DNA from 2 places in the Actinoplanes sp. NPDC051411 genome. Region 2 is predicted to be linked to the other one. Evidence: riboswitches for the same ligand, from Rfam matches in the RefSeq annotation. Region 2 holds a riboswitch; the other holds the start of a gene.
The links. Region 2 has a riboswitch for cyclic di-AMP ahead of AB0M88_RS31345 (NlpC/P60 family protein). Riboswitches for the same ligand answer to the same signal wherever they lie in the genome.

Region 1 (6,631 bases), on a different contig from region 2:
CCCCGAGTCCGGCCAGACGATGGTCAACGTCACCAACGCCAAGTTGATGCGGCTGCTGGTCGACGACGAGCCGTTCGACGTGCGCTACGGCGACCTGCGCTCCCACGAGCGCGTTCTCGACCTGCGGGCCGGCACCCTGGAGCGCACCGCCGAGTGGGTCTCCCCGTCCGGTCAGGCGATCCGGGTCCGCACCGTGCGGCTGGTCTCGTTCACCCAGCGCGCCGTCGTCGCCTTCCTCTACGAGGTCGAGCCGCTCGACGCGTCGGCCCGGCTGATCCTGCAGTCCGAGCTGGTGGCCAACGAGCAGCTCCCGCCGATGAGCAAGGACCCGCGGGTCGCCGCGGTGCTCGACCACCCTCTGCAGGCCGAGGAGATGCTCGAGCAGAAGGCGGGCGGCCTGCTGGTGCACCGCACCAAGGCGAGCGATCTGCGGATGGCCGCCGCCGTCGAGCACCTGATCGAGACGACGGGCAAGCACCAGGTCACCACCGAGGGCCACCCCGACTGGCTGCGGACGACCGTCGCCTGCAAGCTCGAGCCGGGGCAGAAACTGCGGGTGGTCAAGCTCGCGGCGTACGGCTGGTCGAGCAACCGCTCGTTGCCCGCCGTGCGTGACCAGGTCGGCGCGGCGCTGGCCAGCGCCCGGCTCGACGGCTGGGAGGGACTCCTGGAGGCCCAGCGGGAATACCTGGACGCGTTCTGGGACCACTCCGACGTCAAGGTCGAGGGCGACCCCGAGGTGCAGCAGGCCGTCCGCTTCGGCCTGTTCCACACGCTGCAGGCGGGTGCCCGGGCCGAGCAGCGCCCGGTCGGCTCGAAGGGGCTGACCGGTCCCGGCTACGACGGCCACACGTTCTGGGACGCCGAGACGTTCGTGCTGCCGGCTTTGACCTACACCCAGCCGTCGGCCGCCGCCGACGTGCTGCGCTGGCGTCACTCCACCCTCGACCTGGCCCGGGAGCGGGCCCAGACGCTCGGCCTGCAGGGTGCCGCCTTCCCGTGGCGGACCATCCGCGGGGAGGAGTGCTCGGCCTACTGGCCGGCCGGCACCGCGGGCTTCCACATCGGCGCCGACATCGCCGACGCGGTCCGCCGCTACGTGCAGGCCACCGGCGACTACGACTTCGAGCGCGAGGCCGGCCTGGAACTGCTGGTCGAGACCGCCCGGCTGTGGCGCTCGCTGGGTCACCACGACCGGCACGGCCGCTTCCACATCGACGGCGTCACCGGCCCCGACGAATACACCGCGGTGGTCGACGACAACATCTACACCAACCTGATGGCGCAGCAGAACATGTTCGCCGCGGTCGAGGCGGCCAAGCGTCACCCCGACCTGGCCCACAAGTTCGGGATCGACGACGAGGAGATGGCCTCCTGGCGGGACGCGGCGGCCGCCGTGCACATCCCGTACGACCGGGAGCTCGGGGTGCACCAGCAGTCGCAGGGCTTCACCCGGCTGCAGGAGTGGGACTTCGAGAACACGCCCCCCGAGGCCTACCCGCTGCTGCTCAACTACCCGTACTTCGACCTGTACCGCAAGCAGGTGGTCAAGCAGGCCGACCTGGTCATGGCGATGTACATCCGGGGCGACGCGTTCACGCCGGAGGAGAAGGCGCGCAACTTCGCCTACTACGACGCGCGCACGGTGCGGGACTCCTCGCTCTCGGCCTGCGTCCAGGCGGTGCTGGCGGCCGAGGTCGGTCACCTCGAGCTGGCGCACGACTATCTGGGCGAGGCCGCCCTGATGGACCTGCACGACCTGCACCAGAACGCCCGGGACGGCGTGCACGTCGCGTCGCTGGCCGGCACCTGGATCTCGCTGATCGCCGGCCTCGGCGGCATGCGTGACTTCAACGGCCAGCTGTCGTTCGCGCCCCGGCTGCCCAGCCGCATCACCAATCTCGAGTTCTCGATGCTCTGGCACGGGCTGCGGTTGCGGGTCGACGTCTCCGCCGACGAGGTCACCTATTCGCTGCGCAACGGCGGCGGGGCGGCCCGGCTGACGCTGGTCCACCACGGCAAGGAGATCGAGGTGACCCAGGTCAAGCCGGTCTCGGTGCCGATTCCCCCGGCCCCGCCGGTCGGACCGGCGCCGACCCAGCCGCACGGCCGGGCTCCGGTACGCCGGGCCACCAGCAGCACGAACTGAGTGGAAAGGGCCCCGCGAATGCGGGGCCCTTTTGCTAAAGCACGGACACGTGTACGTGGTCCTTGTGATTGCTCACACCGTGATAGGCGTGCCAGCCGGTCGCCGGGAACCAGATCTGCGCATACCAGATCACGTAGTAGATGCCGAGGCGGTCGGCGTTGCGCACCAGGAACGCCATCACGTTGTTGCCGTAATTCTTCATGTCGGCGTTGTGCGCGACCGAGAAGCCGCTCTTCTGCAATGACCAGTCGCAGGCCCGGCCCTTGGGATGCTCGAACGGCCCGCCGTCGCGATGGCAGCCGACGAACCGATTGAAGCCCGCCTTCTTCACCTCCTTGTAGAGGTGGAGCATGCGCGGCGTGATGCAGCCGTTGGTGGTCGGGTCGTCCACAGTGCACGCTTCGGGCGAGAAGCCGCCCTGGGCGTTGCGCGGGGCGGGCGCGGCGACCGGTGACTTGGCGACCACGAAGCCGCCGGTCAGGCTCTCGCCGCCGAGCAGCGCGAGCGCCTTGTCGGCCGACTCCTTCTGCTTCTTCATCGCCAGCAGGTTGGTCTGCTGCGCCTTGACCTCGGCGTCGAGGGCCGCCTTCTTGGCGTTGACCGCGTCGATCGCCTGGTCGAGGTCGTGCAGTTTCCGGTCGTGCAGCGCGTTGATCTCCTCGAGCGAGACCGCCTTGGAGAGGAAGTCGTCCGAGTCGTCGGCGCCGAGCAGGAAGCGGGACGCGCTGAGGCGGCCGGTTTCGTATTGCTCGGCGGCGATCGACGCGACCTCGGGGGTGAGGGCGTCGCGCTTGGCCTCGGCGTCCTTGATCTGGGTGGCCAGCGCCTTCTGCTGCGTGGTCGACGTGGCGACCTGGGCCTTGGCCTGCACGTACTTCCGGTTGGTGCTCTCCAGGACGTCGTTGAGCGTCGAGTTGTCGGAGAGCTCGTCGCCGCCCTTCTCGTCCGGAGCGGTCGACGACGACGACGAGGAGCCGGAGCCGGGCGCGGCCTGCGCGGGGGCCGTTACAGCGGTCAGCGTGGCAGCCACGACTAGCGGCGCCAGCGCGATATGCAGCCACCGGCGGCGTCTGACGGTCATGCAAGTCCTTCCGGATGGACCGCCTACCGAGTTAGCTGACGGGTTCAGGATGGAAGCGATCCCTACCGCTCTTGTAAGCGGATGCACCCCAACGAACTTGGGTCCCCGGCTCGCCCTGGCGGGCGATTGGGCGGTGGTCTGCCGGTGCCTCGGGGGTGGGGCCGTGTCGCAGATCCGGCCGGAAGTTTACCCGAGCAGCGAGAATGCTTCAGCCTTCGAAAAGCATAAAACCAGTTACCGGATGGCGACGAAAAGTAATCGTTCGACCATGCGTGATTGTCGAATAGCTCTGCGTATCAAAACTGTCGATCAATCGATACCTTCCGGTATGGTCGGCCGCGGTCCCTTATCGGGGCCACCGCCTAATCACCCGCCAGGGTGAGCCGGGGAACCACGTTCCATCCTGGGGTGAATCCGCTTCGCCGCGGTAGGGATTTCTTCCGTCCCGAACCCGTCAGCTAACCCGGCCGGCGCTATGGAAGGAATGCCCTGTGTGGCAGAAAACTGTGCGGCAGAAAACTGTGCTGCGAAGAACTGTGCTGCAGAAGGCTGGGGCCGCGGTGCTGGTCGCGCTGGTCGCGGCGGCCGGACTGGCCTCGCCCGCCCGGGCCGCTCCCGGATCGTCCGGCGACGACGGCGAGGGCGGCTCGAAGTCGCTGACCCAGCAGCTCGACGCGGCCTCCCGCGGCTACCTCGACGCCAAGGACAAACTGGCCGGATCCAAGAAGAAGCAGACCGACCTGGCCACCCAGCTCCAGCGGATCGACGCTCAGATGGCGCCCCGGCAGGCCGCGTTCGACCAGGTCGTCCAGGAGTCGTACCGAGCCGGCCGGCTCGGGCCGATGAGCGCGCTGCTCACCTCCGACTCCTCGGCCGGGTTCCTCGACCGGGCCGAGGTCCTGCAGACCGTGGCCGCCCGCCAGCAGAAGGCGATGGACGACCTGCGGACCGCCCGGCAGACCCAGGCCGCCGCCAAGGCGGCGATCGATGCGACCGTACGCGACCAGCAGAAGCAGGTGGCCGTGATGGCGGCCCGCAAGGCGCAGGCCGAGGCGGCGCTCAAGACGGCCGACGCCGGGCAGAACGCCCCGCAGCCGGGTGACGGAGGCGGCAGTGCCAAAGCGACCCCGGTCAAGCGGAACGGGGACGGGTCGCTGTCACCCGAGGGCTGCACGGTCAACGACCCGACCACCGACGGCTGCATCACGGCGCGCATGCTGCACGCCCTGCAGCAGGCCAAGTCGGACGGGTTCACGCACTACGTGGCCTGCTTCCGGCACCAGGACAGCGGCGAGCACCCGAAGGGCCGGGCGTGCGACTTCGCGGCCGACAAGGGCGGCTTCGGCGGGGTCGCGACGGGGTCCAGCAAGGACTACGGCAACCGGCTGGCCAACTACTTCATCAACAACTCGGACGAGCTGGGCGTCCTCTACGTGATCTGGTTCCGGCGCATCTGGCTGCCTAGTAGTGGCTGGAAGGCGTACACGAAGGGGAACGGCGACCCGTCGAGCGAGCACGAGAACCACGTACATCTCTCGGTGAGATGAACGAAGAAGGCCGGCCCGCCGGGGCCGGCCTTTCGCTCACTTGTTGCTGAACTCCTCGTACATCCGGAGGATCTCCTCGGTCGGGCCGTCGGCCCGGATCACGCCCGACTCGAGCCAGATGGTCCGCTCGCAGGTGTCGCGGATCGACTGCTCGCTGTGGCTGACCAGGAAGACCGTGCCGGCCTCCTGGCGCAGCTCGCGCACCCGCGCCTCGCTCCGCTTGCGGAACTTCGCGTCACCGGTCGCCAGCGCCTCGTCGATCAGCAGCACGTCGTGCTTCTTGGCCGCGGCGATCGAGAAGCGGAGCCGGGCCGCCATGCCGGACGAGTACGTCTTCATCGGCAGCGAGCTGAAGTCGCCCCGCTCGTTGATGCCGGAGAACTCGATGATGTCGGCGGTGCGCTCCTTGACCTCGGCCGGGCTCATGCCCATGGCGAGGCAGCCCAGCTCGACGTTCTTCTCGCCGGACAGGTCGTTCATCAGGGCCGCGTTCACGCCCAGCAGGGACGGCTGGCCGGCCGCGTAGATGCCGCCGCCGCGCTCGACCGGCAGCAGGCCGGCGATCGCCCGCAGCAGCGTCGACTTGCCGGAGCCGTTGCTGCCGATCAGGCCGACCGCCTCGCCGCGGTAGGCCACGAAGCTCACACCCTTGACCGCGTGCACCTCGCGGACCGACGCCGCGTCCTTCTTGGTGATGATGCGCTTGAAGCTGGCCAGCGGGCTGTTGGCACCGGCCGCCGAGGCGCCGTGGATGCGGTAGACGATGTGCGCGTCGTCCGAGATGACGGTGGGGATGCGCTTGTCAGCCACGTCCGTAGCCCTTCTCTCCGCGCCGGAAGTACAGGTAGCCGACGACGACGACCAGCACGGTCCAGGCGATCGCTTCGATCCACAACTCGACCGGCGGCCCGACCAGCTCGACGTCCTTCATCAGGGCGTGCCGGCCCAGCTCGATGAAGACCAGCAGGGGGTTGGCCTTGATGACCCAGATCTTCCAGTCGTGGAACCGGTGGGTGAAGTTGGTGACCGGGTAGATCACGGCCGAGCCGTACAGCCAGAACCGCATGATGAACGGAATCAGCTGCCGGATGTCGTGCACCTTGGTGCCCAGCCGGGCGACGAACAGCGCCAGGCCGGCGTTGAACAGCGACTGCAGGGCGAACAGCGGCAACATCAGCAGCCACTGCCACCGGATCGGCTCGCCGCTGATCAGGACGATGGCGAGCAGGACGCTGAGCGACGCGACCATGTTGCGGATCTCGATCAGGGTGACCGCGACGGGCAGGCTCGCCCGGGGGAAGTGCAGTGCCCGGATCAGGCCCAGGTTGCCGGTGATCGCCATCACGCCGTTCTGCACCACCGTCTGGGTGAAGCCGAACAGGAAGACGCCGATGCACAGGTAGGTGATGAAGTTCGACTGGCTGCGCCGCGTATTGATGATGACGCCGAAGATCACGTAGTAGACGCCGGCGTTGAAGACCGGGGTCAGGACCTGCCAGATCATTCCGAGGCGCGTCTCGCCGAGGGTGGCGATCGTCCTCGCACGGGCGAACGCGGCGATGAAATGACGGTACGACCAGACCTGCTTCGCGTACTCGAAGACGCTCGGCATCCGGCCGGCCGAGCTCAGACCGTTCCGCCGGGCTAGCTCTTTGAGCGGCAACCCGGTTTCGGAATCGGCGACCGCCGTCTGAGACATGGGGTGGTGCTCCGATCTCGTCGGACCGATGGGGGTGTCGGACCCAGGCTTTCGTCGCGGGAACACTAGAGCAGCATGACAGCCGAAGCAGCATGACAGCCGATCGCGGTGCCCTGCCGATGAAACGCAGGCGTATCGACGTGCCGAAGGCTAAC
Region 2 (6,631 bases):
TCTCGGCAACCACTACGGGCTGCGCGGCGCGATGGTCCTCGTCCTGGCGTTCCTCGCCGTCGCGGCGGCCGTCACCCCCGCCCTGCGGGCCGGCCGGGAACTCTCGTCTACCACGTGAAGGCCCGGCCCCGGGCGGTGCTCGTGACCGTGCGGCCCTCCCGGACGTAGCGGTAGGCCATCACGACGGAGTACTGGTGGCCGCGGGGCGGCGACGCCGAACCGGGGCCGCAGTTGGCGGTGGCGGCCTCGTTGCCGCCGAACGACAGGCTGTCGCACGTCTTCGGGCCGGCCACCGTGTGACCCGAGCCGGTGTCCTGCAGCGAGATCGAGATGCTGCCGGTCGCGCCGCCTGGTGCGGTCAGCGAGGCCTGGTAGCGGATGTCGCGGCCGAGCATCTGGCACGGCCGGGGCGCGAGCGGGGTTTTGCTGCCCAGGTCGAAGGCGAAGCCCTGGCTGCACTGCCACGGGCCGTACGGCTGGGCCTCGGGCCGGGCCGGCCGGGCGGCGGCGCGGCGGGCGGCGGGGTGCGTGGCGCGTACGGAAGACGAGGGTGACCGCTCCGCCTGGAGTGACCCCACCGTGCCGTCGGCGTGGGCCCGCGACGCCGCCGGCCCTGGGCTCGCCGCCGTGCGCGGCGTCGCGTGATGGGAGACCTTGGCCGCCGGAGTGGTCTGCGCATGCGGGCTCGCCAGGCCGTCGCGGCCGGTGTCGCCGTGGCCGAAGTTCCAGGCCGTGGTCGCGACCGCCGAGGCGAGCATGGCCAGCGCGATCACCGCCATGGTCGCGCCGGGCCGGGCCCACCGCCAGCGCGGGGCCTGGTTGCGGGGCTGTTTCGGCTCGCGCGGGGCGGGGACGACCGAGATCGCCGGGTTCGGCGACGCGTCGGGGAGCGCCGATTTCGACAACGACCCGGAGACCGGCGGGTTCGGCTCGATCCGCGGCCCGGCCGGCGCCGGAAGGGCGGGCCAGTCGCCGGTCTCCTGGGCGAGGTCGGAGAGGTCGGCGACCAGTTCGGCGGCGCTCGGCCGCAGGCGCGGTTTGAGCGCCATACAGGCCATGATCGCGTCCCAGTACCCCTCGGGGATGCCGGGCGGGCGGGCCGGTTTGCCCTCCATGTGCCGGCGCATCAGGTCGGGGATCGAGTCGCTGTCGTACGGCGGGCGCCCGGTGACCATCTCGTAGAGCAGCACGCCGAGCGCGTAGACATCGGTCGCGGGCGAGGTCGACGGGCTGTGGAACGCCTCCGGCGACATGTAGTGGGGTGTGCCCACGACCGCGTTGGGCGTGGTCATGCTCGGCGTGTTGAGGATGCGCGCGACGCCGAAGTCGGTCAGCCGGGTCTCCAGCCGGCCCGACTCGGCCTGCAGCAGGATGTTGTCCGGCTTGAGGTCGCGGTGCACCACGCCGAGCTCGTGCGCCTCGGCGAGGGCGGCCGCGACCTGCGCGGCGAGCCGGGCCGCCTCGCCCGCCGGCACGGTGTGGTGCCGGCGCAGGTGGTCGCGCAGGCTGCCGCCGCTGACCAGGTCCATCACCAGGCCCAGGGTCTCGCCGACGCTGAACAGGTCGCGCACCCGCACCACGTTGCGGTGCCGCAGCATGAGCAGGATGGTGCGCTCCTGCACGAAGCGGGTCACCAGCTTGGGCTGCCGGAGCAGGCTCTCGTGCAGCAGCTTGATCGCGACCGGGTGCCCGGTCGAAAGATCAGTACCTCGCCAGACCGTACCGGTGGCTCCCTGGCCGATCGGTCGTTGAAGGATGTACGAGCTGCCGACGTGCCGCCCACTGAGATCCAGGGTCGATGCACCGCCGGATTCCGCGCGGGCGTTGGTGCTCGTGCGATCCTTGGTCACTCGGATTCCCTCCAGTGTCAGCAATGCACCGGAATACTGCTGTTTGTCCGGATAGGATGGCAAGCTTTAGCGCCCGAGTTCGCACCTTCGGTAGGAGTCCCCGAATTCGCGTCACCTCAGCCGCCCCGGTCTCGTTCGACGCGACAGAAACACCGGTTGCATTCCTGGCGAACCGGCCCCGCGCCCCCCACCGGGCACGGAATAGTGACGACATGGGTGTCATGGCTTACCCCCTCCGGTACGCGCTCGCCGACCTGGCCCTGGCCCTCAGCCGGGCCGCCGATGACGCCGCCGAGGTGCGCTCGACCGCGGCCCGGGCGGCCGCCGACATGATCGGGGACGGCGCCGGCGTGCAGATACTGCGCGACGACGGCCGCTACGAGGCGATCACCTACCACCACATCGACGACGAGCGGTCGGCCACGCTCGGCCGGGTGCTCGACCACGCCGGCCGGCTGCCCGACGACGACTTCTCGACCACGCTGGCGGCCAGCCGGCGCCCGATCGTGCTGGCCGGCGACGGAGCCTCACCCGTCGGCGACGGCGAGCACCCGGTCCACGCCGCCGTGCTCTGCCCGGTGATCGTCGACAACACCTACGCCGGCTACCTGGTGCTGACCCGGGAGACGCCGGGCGCCTTCTACTCCACCGCCGAGGTCGAACTGGCCCGCGACATCGCCGGCGAGCTGGCCCTGGCCATCTCGAGCGCCCAGGCGATGGAACGCCTGCGGGCGAGCGAGGAACGCTACCGCCGGGTGCTCGAGACGATCCCCGAGGGAGTCCTCCAGCTCGACCGGGACGGCGTCGCGACGTACGCCAACGAGCCGATCGGCGTCGTCCTCGGCCTCCCCCGGGCCCAGCTGGTCGGGGTCTCGCTGCGCGGCTTCCTCGACGACCAGGGACAGAAGGAGCTCGCCCGGCGGCTCAACGAGTGCCAGGCCGGCCGCTCGACGGTCGGCGCGACCCGGCTCATGCGGGCCGACGGCTCCCGGCGCAGCGTGCGGATGAGCATGATGCCGCTGATGGACGACCACGGCCGGTTCAACGGCGTGGTCTGCATGATCACCGACACCACCGACCACATCGACGCCCGCGGCCTCAAGCGCCAGCTCGACCACCTGCGCCGGCTCGACAGCCTGGGCCAGCTGATCGGCGGCATCTCGCACGACTTCAACAACCTGCTCACCGTCGTCGCCGGCTCGGCCGACATGATCCTCACGACGACCCCCGAGAACGAACAGCATCATCAGCTGGCCAGAGACATCATGGAGGCCGTCTCGACCGGGCGGACCCTCACGCACCAGCTGCTGGCCTTCGGCCGCAGCGACGGCAACCGGCCGGAGATCATCCCGATTCCCGACCTACTCACCGACGTCCAATCGCTGTTTTCCCGTACGCTCGGCGAGCACATCGGCCTCGACCTGGCGTTCGGAGCCGACGTGTGGCCGGTTCGGGCCGAGCGCGGGCCTCTGGAGCAGGCGCTGGTCAACGTGGCGGCGAACGCCCGCGACGCGATGCTGCACGGCGGCATGGTGCGGGTGGCGGCGACCAACGAGGTGCACGAGGCCGGCGCGCCACCCCAGGGGGCACCGGCCGGCCGGGTCGTCCACCTGGTCATCACCGACACCGGCAGCGGCATGAGCGACGAGGTGCGGCAGCGGGCGCTCGAACCGTTCTTCACCACTCGCCCGACCGCGGCCGGGCTCGGCCTGGCCACCACGGCCGGCATCGTGCAGGGCATCGGCGGCCACATCGAGCTGGAGTCACAGCCCCGGATCGGCACGACCGTGCACCTCTATCTCCCGGCGGCCGAGGAACGCACGGCGGCGGCCGGCGAGCGGCAGGGCGCCCCCGCGGTGATCGGCCGGGTCCTGATCGTCGAGGACCAGCCCGAGGTCGCCCAGCTGGTGCAGCGGCTGATCGAGCCGGCCGGTTACGTGATCACGGTGGCGACCGACGCGCTGACGGCGGTCACCCAGGTGGCGGCCGGGGCGCATCCGGACCTGCTGATCACCGACGTGGTGATGCCGACGATGACCGGGCCGGAGCTGGCGTCGGCGCTGCGTACGCACCACCCGGATCTGCCGGTGCTCTACATGTCGGGCTACACGGCGGCGTCGCTCGGGCCGCAGCTGACGCTCGACGAGAACAGCATGCTGATCGAGAAGCCGTTCACCCGGTCCACTCTGCTGGGCGCGATCCGTACGCTGTGCGGGCCGCAGCCGCCGCGTACATGAAAGAGGCGTGAGCGAACCGCTCACGCCTCTCTCATCATCTTTTCCCGCGTGTCAGGCCATGCGGCGTACGACGTAGTTGCTGCCGTAGATCTTGTGCTTGCCGACGCGGGCTCCCGTGTGCGGGGAGTCGTACATGTAGCCGTTGCCGGCGTAGATCGCGGCGTGGTAGCCGTACGAGCCCGAGCGGAAGACGATCAGGTCGCCGACCTTCTTGCTGCCCTTGCTGACGGCCTTGCCGTAGTGCTGCTGCGAGTTCGCCTTGTGCGGCAGCTTCTTGCCCACTGCCTTCTTGTAGACGTACATGGTGAATCCGGAGCAGTCGAAGCGCTTGGGCCCGGCCGCGGCGAACTTGTAGAGCGCGCCCGTGTGCTTCTTGGCCTCCGCGAGGACCTTGGCCCCCTTGTTGACCTGCACCTTCACGTAGAGCCGCTTGGCGTAGCCGGCGTTGAGGCCGCTGTTGCCGTAGAACTCGGTGCGGAAGTAGCCGTTGACCCCGGGCTTGGCGTAGAGCGTGGCGTAGCCGTTCTTGCCGATCGGCGTGGACGACCAGTTGTTCCACTTGCCGTTCCGGTACGCCTGGACGCGTACGCGGCCCGACGTGACGACCTTGCCGGTCTTGGGGTTGATGACCTTGGTGGTCAGCCGAACTCGGGAGCCCAGGGAGACGGTCGAGGTGTTGACCGAGTCGATGACCTTGGGCGTGACCTTGGCGACCGCGGCCTGAGTGACGACGGGGGTGGCGGCGTTCGCCGCCGTCGTCGTCATCAGCTGGCCCGCGCAGAGGCAGAGACCAAGGGACAGCGCGGCGGTGCCGGTGCCGACGGACAGCCGTCGAGGCCGGCTCAGGGTGTGCTGAGGCACGGTAAGGGAATCCCTCCGGCACGCCTGCGAGGTTAGCTGTCGGGTTCGGGCGGGAAGGTGTGCCCGGTCGCGTTGCCGCGACTTCACCCCGAGGTTGCTCCGTTGCCCGCCACCGGAGCGGGTGGCGCGGAGCGGACCGGCTGTCTCTCTCGAGAAGCTGTGGGTCCCCCGTCCCTGCCCCCGTATGCCTTTGTGGTCGTGCGTGCAAAGGTCGCGTCGTCCGACCCGGGGCAGGGCTCGGCGTGAGCCTGGGCGGCGCGACCGGCGAGCGGATGCCCACCGGCGGAAACCTTCCTATCCGAATTTTTTGATGATCGTCGGGCGCCATTTGGTGACTTTCCGTAATCGTTGATCGAGGCGTTGTCCAATTTGCCATCGACCGGGAACATTTGCCGCGACATTCCGTAGGTGCCCGACTACTTCTTGTTGAGAATTCGGCGTGAACCAGAACACACAATTACTCCATACAGGATTGTCTATTCGAGTCGAAAATCCCTCTACCGGCGGAAACACGGTCACCCGTTCGGCGAAGGTCGATTCCGTACCCCATCCGCCCCGCCGACAACTCGACGTAACCTCTGATTCCGGTACCCTCGCTGGCGTGACGGACCAGAAATTGCCCCTGCGCGCCAAGGTCGCGACCTCGGTGTCGAAGACCGCGGCGGCGCTCTCCCGGGCCGCGGGCCGCGGCGACGGCTCGGTCATCGGCGGCTGGATCGGTCTCAAGATCGATCCGGAACTGTTGACGCACCTGGCCACCGGGCGGGCGATCGCGCTGGTGTCCGGCACCAACGGCAAGACCACGACGACCCGGCTGACCGCCGCCGCGATGGAGGTGCTCGGCCCGGTCGCGACGAACTCGTTCGGCGCCAACATGCCGACCGGGCACACCTCGGCCCTGGCCAAGGCCGGCTCGACGCCGTTCGCGGTGCTCGAGGTCGACGAGCACTACCTGGCCCGGGTGATCGAGGAGACCAACCCGCGGGTGGTGGCCCTGCTCAACCTCTCCCGCGACCAGCTCGACCGGGCCAAGGAGGTGGCGATGATGGCGCAGATGTGGAAGACCGCGCTCGCCGCCCACCAGGACGTCAAGGTCGTGGCCAACGCCGACGACCCGATGGTGGTCTGGGCGGCCAGCGGCAGCCCCTACGTGGTGTGGTTCAGTGCCGGCCAGCGCTGGCACGACGACTCCTTCGTCTGCCCGCAGAGCGGCCACCCGATCGAGCGCCACCAGGGAGACTGGTGGTGCACCGGCTGCCCGCTGCGCCGTCCTCGCGCCCACTGGCAGGTCGAGGAGGAGGGTGTCGTCGACCCGCGCGGCGACTGGCACCTGGTCAAGCTCCAGCTGCCCGGCACGGTCAACATCGGCAACGCGGCGACCGCGCTGGCCGTCGTGGCCGAGTTCGGCGTCCACCCGCTCAAGGCGTTGCCTTACCTCGCGACCGTCACCTCGATCGCCGGGCGGTACGCCCAGGTCGACCGTGAGGGGCGCAACATCCGGCTGCTCCTGGCGAAAAACCCGGCCAGCTGGCTCGAGGCGTTCGACATGGCCGAGATCGCGCCCACCCTGCTCTCGATCAACGCCCGCGACCCCGACGGACTCGACACGTCGTGGCTCTACGACGTCGACTTCGCGCCGCTGCGCAACCGTCCGGTGCTGATCACCGGCGACCGCGCGTACGA

Region 1: another riboswitch for cyclic di-AMP. It lies ahead of AB0M88_RS12700 (hypothetical protein); the one in region 2 lies ahead of AB0M88_RS31345 (NlpC/P60 family protein).

What each region holds. Positions count from the first base shown of each region.
Region 1 covers NZ_JBFBAD010000018.1:28,175-34,805, forward strand. Annotated here, with positions in the region: gene AB0M88_RS12690 (glycoside hydrolase family 65 protein) at 1-2,149, shown strand, start outside; gene AB0M88_RS12695 (hypothetical protein) at 2,184-3,230, opposite strand; cyclic di-AMP (ydaO/yuaA leader) riboswitch at 3,236-3,373, opposite strand; cyclic di-AMP (ydaO/yuaA leader) riboswitch at 3,580-3,718, shown strand; gene AB0M88_RS12700 (hypothetical protein) at 3,722-4,777, shown strand; gene AB0M88_RS12705 (ABC transporter ATP-binding protein) at 4,814-5,587, opposite strand; gene AB0M88_RS12710 (ABC transporter permease) at 5,580-6,476, opposite strand.
Region 2 covers NZ_JBFBAD010000065.1:51,981-58,611, forward strand. Annotated here, with positions in the region: gene AB0M88_RS31330 (MFS transporter) at 1-118, shown strand, start outside; gene AB0M88_RS31335 (protein kinase) at 108-1,850, opposite strand; gene AB0M88_RS31340 (response regulator) at 2,072-4,087, shown strand; gene AB0M88_RS31345 (NlpC/P60 family protein) at 4,139-4,948, opposite strand; cyclic di-AMP (ydaO/yuaA leader) riboswitch at 4,955-5,085, opposite strand; gene AB0M88_RS31350 (MurT ligase domain-containing protein) at 5,565-6,631, shown strand, end outside.